DNA from 3 places in the Pseudooceanicola profundus genome. Region 3 is predicted to be linked to each of the others. Evidence: riboswitches for the same ligand, from Rfam matches in the RefSeq annotation. Region 3 holds a riboswitch; each other region holds the start of a gene.
The links. Region 3 has a riboswitch for thiamine pyrophosphate ahead of thiB (thiamine ABC transporter substrate binding subunit). Riboswitches for the same ligand answer to the same signal wherever they lie in the genome.
Positions count from the first base shown of each region.

Region 1 (2,256 bases), 540 kb from region 3:
TGTGCAGCACGCCACGGGTGCCGAACTGCTCTTCATAGGCCTCCAGCGAGCCGGAGAATTCCTTGCCGAAATTCTGGTAGTCGCGCTGTTCGGCCTCTTCCTGCGTGTTGAGGTGGTAGAGGTTGCCGAAGAATTCGTCGAAGCCATGCACCGTCGGCAGGTGTTCGTTTCGGTCGCCGAGGTGGTTCTTGCCGAACTGGCCGGTGCGGTAGCCGACCTGTTTCAGTTCTTCCGCCAGCGAGGGCGAGCCCGCCTGCAGCCCGAGCGCCGAGCCCGGCTGCCCCACCGTCGTCATGCCCGAGCGGATCGGGTACTGGCCGGTGATGAAGGCCGCCCGACCTGCGGTACAGCTGGGCTGAGCGTAGTGATCGGTGAAGCGGATGCCTTCGTTCGCGATCCGGTCGATGTTGGGCGTCGTGTAGCCCATCATCCCCATCCCGTAGGCAGAGACGTTGGACCAGCCAATGTCGTCGCCCCAGATTACAAGTATGTTCGGCTGCTCCGCTGTCTCCTGCGCGACGGCCGCTCCTGCCATAAACGCGGCCGTGACGGGAAGCGCGAGGACGTAAGTCCTAAACATGACTCTGCTCCTAACTTCAAGATCTTGGAATCAAAAATTAACAAAGTCAGCGTAGCACACGTTTGGAGCGAGTCGACGAGGTTTGTTCAGCCCCCGACGCCCCATGTGACGCAGCGTAAAATCACATGCAAAGAATGGCTTACATGCGACGTCGCGGGCGCCACCGTGCAGCAACCGGCCCATGGCTCTGACGCCGCCCCCGTCGTGCCAGCCGGCGCGGGCGCTGCCCCTTGTGCGCGGCCCCGCCCCCAGCCATTTCGGCCATCGCCTCGGGCAGTGGTGCCCCCTGCGGCCCGCACCGCAGGGATCATGGGACGCCGGGGCGCCGCCTCCCCGGCCCGGCTTGACGCCCGGTCGCGGGGATGTCATCCCTGCAGGCGAAGCGACAGGGGCGCTCGGGAAACCGGGCTGAGACGAACCCTTAGAACCTGAACCGGATAATGCCGGCGGAGGGAGGCGCATGAGATGGTCAGGCGCACCCCGCCCGCCCCCTCGCGTTCCTCCCGCCGTCCGGCGCGTGGAGGAGATACGATGGAACATCCCGGCTCATACCTTGCACAGATGCGGCAGACCGCGCCTCTCGTGCACAACATCACCAACTACGTGGCCATGAACGTCATGGCGAACGTGCTGCTGGCGGCGGGTGCCTCGCCCGCGATGGTCCACGCCCGCGAGGAAGCGGCGGAATTCGCCGGGCTTGCGCAGGCGGTCAGCCTCAACATCGGCACCGTCTCCCCGCCCTGGGCCGAGGCGATGGAGGCGACGGCGCAGGCCGCGGCCGCGCAGGAGGTGCCCTGGGTCCTCGACCCGGTCGCCGTCGGCGCGACGGCGTATCGCCGGGCCCTTGGGGCACGTCTCCTCGCGCTGCGGCCCACGGTCATCCGGGGCAATGCCTCCGAGATCCTCGCCCTCGCCGGGACCACCGCGGCCGGCAAGGGGGCCGATGCCACCGAGACCGTCGCCACCGCCGAGGACGCGGCCCGAGCCCTTGCCCGGACCAGCGGCGCCGTGGTCGCCGTCACCGGCCCCGTGGATTTCGTCACCGACGGCGCGCGCGCGGCACGGATCGCCAACGGACATGCGCTGATGCCCCGGGTCACCGCGCTCGGCTGTTCCCTGACCGGGCTCGTCGCCGCCTTCGTCGCCGGGCAACCCAGGTTCGAGGCCACCGTCGCGGCCCTCGCCTACTACGGCCTCGCCGGAGAGCGGGCCGGCGCCGGGGCGCAGGGGCCGGGCTCGTTCCAGCCGGCGTTCCTCGATGCGCTGTCGGGGGTGGGACCAGAGGAACTGGATGCGGGCGCACGGATCAGCATCGCATGATCCCGCCGCTCTGCTTCATCACCGATCCCGGGGCCGCCCGCCCCGTGATCGAACAGGCCCTCGCCGCCGCGCAGGGTGGCGCCGGATGGGTCCAGCTGCGCGACAAGACCTTGAGGGATGAGGATTTCGCGGCGCTGGCCCGGGCGCTGATCTCGGCACTGACACCTCTCGGTGTGCCGCTGATCGTGAATGACCGGGTCGATGTCGCCGTCGCCTGCGGCGCAGCCGGGCTGCATATCGGTCAGGGCGACGGCGATCCTGCCACGATCCGGCGCCGCATCGGGCCGGGGATGATCCTCGGCCTGTCGGTCGAGGAGGAGGCCCAGATCGCCGCGGTGCCAGGCGGGGTCGACTAC
Region 1 is NZ_CM142898.1:1,394,345-1,396,600, forward strand. It holds gene ACX9MO_RS06380 (sulfatase-like hydrolase/transferase) at 1-580, opposite strand, end outside; TPP riboswitch at 958-1,052, shown strand; gene thiM (hydroxyethylthiazole kinase) at 1,112-1,900, shown strand; gene thiE (thiamine phosphate synthase) at 1,897-2,256, shown strand, end outside.
Region 1: it holds a riboswitch for thiamine pyrophosphate, as region 3 does, so the genes downstream of both, thiM (hydroxyethylthiazole kinase) here and thiB (thiamine ABC transporter substrate binding subunit) in region 3, are expected to answer to the same signal.

Region 2 (2,256 bases), 1.9 Mb from region 3:
AGGGCCGCGTCCAGCATGGCGTAGCTCTCGGGCTCGTTGGTCAGCCCCTCCTGCGCGAAGGCGCAGAGTTCGAGCGTGATCGCATGGGCGTAGTCGGCGCGCAGATGCAGCAGGGCATCGAAACTCCGGAACCCGGCACGCGGGTCGATCTCGACAAAGCTGCGCATGCGCGTGGTGCCATGGGATATCGCCGCGCGCAGGACGGCCTCGGCCCGGGCGTAGACATCCGCCTCGGTGAAGGCGGCCTTGGCGCGGGCGGTCTCGCTGACGGCCTCGGCCAGCGTCCCGTGGCAGAGCGAACAGCGGTGCAGGATGCCCGCCTTGTCGAGGTGGATGTGGGTCTCCACCAGCCCGGGAGAAGCGAGCGCGCCGCCGCCCTCCTGTACCGGTGCCGCCACGTCGTCGCCCAGGCCAGGGCCGATGGCCTCGATCCGGCCCCCGCCGATGAGGATGTCGACGGCCGAGAGATGATCGGGCAGGCGGACATTGCGCAGGACGAGGTCTGTCATGGGAGGCTCCGGTGAGATCGGCGCGAGGTTACGCTGCGTGAGGTGCGCGGGGCAAGCGATTGGTGTGATTGCGGTCGAACATGTGCGTATTGAGCTTCATCGCATATGTTGGATAATGGGCGTTTGCTGGTCCGCTTGGCTTCATACAGAGCCGCCCGGGCCGGAGCCAACGGGACGGTTACTTCACAGCTCTCTGCGGCGGCCCATGACACGGGCTCTTGCAATGCGCCCGGCGCTGTGATTTCAGATGACGCATCCACAGGGGTGTCCCGTACTGCCGGGGCTGAGATGCGGGTGGCAAGCCCACGGACCCTCAAAGCTGATCTGGATCATGCCAGCGGAGCAAGGAGGACCCATGTTTATTGGCGCCCAAGTCTCATTGTACCCCATGACCGGCGACTTCGTCCCGGTCATCATGGACGCGCTCACCGCGTTCGACCCCTATCGCGAAAAGCTGCGCGTCGAGACCGACGACATCTCGACCCTCATCGTCGGCGCACCCGAGGTGGTGTTCCCGGCGCTGCGGGATTTCTATGTCGCCGCCGCCGCGACCCGGCATCACGTTGTCCTGCGGGTCACCCTTTCGCGCGGCTGTCCGGGCGAGCCGGATGACCCGATGTGCGCGACCGGTGCGCTTGCCAATCCGGACACGCCTGTTGCGCAGCGCATCGAGGAGGCCCGGGCCGCCGTCGAGGGGGCCGACCAGACGGGCGAGGAGGCCGCCGCGCAATTCTCGCTCTACGTCATGGGGGAGGGGCAGCACATGGACGAGATCTATGGCTGCATCGATTTCCTGAAGGGCAGCGGCACCTTCGACCGGTCCAAGAACTTCTGCACGCGGATCACCGGGGACGCGGGCCCGGTCTTTGCCACGTTGCGCGAAGGCTTCTGCCGGTTCGGCGCGCCGGAAGGCCATGTGACCATGGACCTGACCGTCTCGGCGAATTCCCCCAGCACGCGCAAAGCCGCCGCTTGATCCGATGGACATCGCACATGTGTCCCGCGCGGCGGCGCGCGGGCTGAAACGGGCTGCGCCTGCGCTCGTCTCGGTCATCCTGATCCTGCTGGGCTGGGAGGTCTACGTCGACCTCTCGCGCATCTCGGCCACGGCGCTGCCGGCGCCGTCGCGGGTGGCGGCGCAGGGCTGGCAGGCCCGCGCCGTGCTGGCGGAGAATGCGCTTGCCACGCTCACCGCGACGCTCTCGGGCTTCGCGGTGTCGCTGGCCTGTGCCTTCGTCCTGTCGGTGGCGATCGACTTCGTGCCGCTGCTGCGCCGGGCGCTGTTCCCGGTCTTCGTGATCAGCCAGACCCTGCCGCTGGTGGCCATCGCGCCACTGGTGGTGCTGTGGTTCGGCTTCGGACTGCTGCCCAAGATCCTGCTGGTGGCGCTGGTGACCTTCTTCCCGATGCTGGTGGCGCTGGTCGATGGCTACGAGGCGACGGACCGCGACATCACCCGCCTGCTGCGCAGCATGGGCGCGGGGCGCGGTCAGGTCTTCTGGCGGGCGCGGCTGCCCTCGGCGCTGCCCTTCTTCTTCGCGGGGCTGCGGATCTCGATCACCTATGCCGTGGTGGCGGCGATCTTTGCGGAATACGCGGGCGCGGCGCGGGGGCTGGGGATCTTCATTCTGAACGCCAAGAACAACTTCCGCCCCGACCTCGTGCTGGCGGCGGTCTTCGTCAGTTCGGCCCTGACGCTGGCGCTCTTCGCTTTGGCCGTCCTGGCGCAATACATGTCCCAGCCATG
Region 2 is NZ_CM142898.1:3,861,748-3,864,003, forward strand. It holds gene ACX9MO_RS17660 (amidohydrolase family protein) at 1-509, opposite strand, end outside; TPP riboswitch at 760-873, shown strand; gene ACX9MO_RS17665 (YkoF family thiamine/hydroxymethylpyrimidine-binding protein) at 898-1,485, shown strand; gene ACX9MO_RS17670 (ABC transporter permease) at 1,490-2,256, shown strand, end outside.
Region 2: it holds a riboswitch for thiamine pyrophosphate, as region 3 does, so the genes downstream of both, ACX9MO_RS17665 (YkoF family thiamine/hydroxymethylpyrimidine-binding protein) here and thiB (thiamine ABC transporter substrate binding subunit) in region 3, are expected to answer to the same signal.

Region 3 (2,256 bases):
GACGGCCCCCGCGGCGAGGCGCCCGGCAAGGGCCCCCGGTCCGTGAGTGGGGGCGGTGGCCGTCCAGCGGCGACGGGCCGGAAATTGATCCGCCGCCTGTGTCTCGCCTCGTGTCGCGTGCATCGGGTCAGGGCTCCGACGTGAGGTCGACCGACGCCCGGCTCCTTGGGCCGGGCGTTGCACGGGGCCGGGCAGGTGGTGCCGGGGCCCTGGGCGGGGCCTGCATCGGGCCTGTCACTTCGCTGTGCATTGCGCCCGTCACTTGGCGAGCGCGGCGCGCCATTCCTCGAGCGCGGCATCGCGGGCGGCCTGCGCCTCCGCGACCGGCAGGAGCAGCGGCGTGGTGGGGACGGTGAGCGTCTCGTAGCCCTCGGGCAGGCCCGCATCGGGGATCACGGCCGGGTACATCCAGTTCGTCGTGGGGATCGCGGATTGCACCGCCTCGCCGGTCAGGAACTGGAGGAACTGCTGCGCCAGCTCGGGCTGATCGGAGGAGGCCAGCCTGGCCGCCACTTCGACCTGCATGTAATTGCCCTCGTCGAAGGCGAGCGCGGTCTTGCCGGCGTCATCCTCGGCGATCAGGTGATAGGCGGGCGAGGTGGTGTAGGAGAGCACGAGGTCGGCCTCGCCCTCGAGGAAGAGGCCATAGGCCTCGGACCAGCCGGGGGTGACGGTGACGATATTGTCGGCCAGCGCCTCCCAGATCGCCGGGGCCTCGTCGCCGTAGGCCTGTTTCACCCAGAGCAGCAGGCCGAGACCGGGGGTTGAGCTGCGCGGGTCCTCGATCACGATGGAGGCGTCGCTGTCGGCCAGTGCGCGGAAGCTCGTGGGCCGGGGGCCGTCTGTGAGGCCGACGAAGGCGAAATAGCCCCAGTCGAAGGGCACGAAGGTCTCGTCCGTCCAGTCGATCGGCAGGCTGTACTCGGCGGTGACGTCCGAGGCGGCGAAGAGGCCGCTCTCCGCGGCCGCGCCCATCAGCGCCGTGTCGAGGCCGAGCACCACGTCGGCCTCGGTGCGGGCCCCTTCGAGCCGCAGCCGCGAGAGCAGCGCTGCGCCGTCGCCTGCAGTGACGAAGGTCACGTCGCAGCCGCAGGTCTTTTCGAATTCCGCCTCGATCACGGGGCCGGGGCCCCATTCGGTGGCGAGGCTGTCGTAGGTGTAGACGGTGAGCTCAGGGGTCTGCGCGGCGGCCTGTGTGGCCATGAGCAGTCCCGCAGCAATTGCCAGATGTCGCATTGTCATCCTCCACTTGCGACGGGCGGGGCAAGTATCGGATGGCCGTGAAGCGCGGATCCGGACCTTCCCTCCGCCGGTCTTAACCGGTTCAGGTTCAACGGGTTCGCGGATCAGCGCATCTCAGCCCCTGTGGGGCACCCCGAGGTGGGGGCGACACTAGTGAGCGGCGGGGCGGCTGGCAAGGGGGGCGGTCGGGCCTGCGCGAGGGTGGCGAGGGGGCAGGGGGGCTGTCTGCCCCCCCGGGCCTGCGGCCCTCCCCCCGAGGATACTTGTGAACAGTGGATGGGGGGCGGGCGGCGCGCCGGAGCCTTGCGCAATTGAACTGCGGGGCGGTTCGGGATAACGGGGGGCGAAGTCAGGAGGACGCGCCCCATGTCGATGAACAGCTTTGGCCATCTTTTCCGTGTCACCACCTGGGGCGAGAGCCACGGGCCGGCGCTGGGGGCGACCGTGGATGGCTGCCCTCCGGGGGTCGAGATCGACGAGGCGATGCTCCAGCAGTGGCTGGACAAGCGCAAGCCGGGCCAGTCGAAGTACACCACCCAGCGGCGCGAGCCCGACCAGGTGGAGATCCTCTCGGGCGTCTTCGAGGGCAAGACCACCGGGACCCCGGTGCAGCTGATGATCCGCAACACCGACCAGCGGTCGAAGGATTACTCCGAGATCTCGCAGACCTTCCGGCCCGGTCACGCCGACATCACCTATTTCCAGAAGTACGGCATCCGCGACTATCGCGGTGGTGGGCGCTCCTCGGCGCGGGAGACCGCGGCGCGTGTGGCGGCCGGCGGGCTGGCGCGGGCGGCGCTGGCACAGCTGGCCCCCGAGGTGAAGATCACCGGCTACATGGTGCAGATGGGGCCGAAGGCGATCGACCGGTCGCGGCTGGACCTCGGCCAGGTCGGCGAGAACCCCTTCTGGTGCCCCGACGCGGTGGCGGCGCAGGACTGGGCCGACTACCTCGACAGCCTGCGCAAGAGCGGCAATTCCGTGGGCGCCGTGGTCGAGGTCATCGCCTCGGGC
Region 3 is NZ_CM142898.1:1,931,827-1,934,082, forward strand. It holds gene ACX9MO_RS08845 (thiamine/thiamine pyrophosphate ABC transporter permease ThiP) at 1-123, opposite strand, end outside; gene thiB (thiamine ABC transporter substrate binding subunit) at 259-1,236, opposite strand; TPP riboswitch at 1,285-1,388, opposite strand; gene aroC (chorismate synthase) at 1,609-2,256, shown strand, end outside.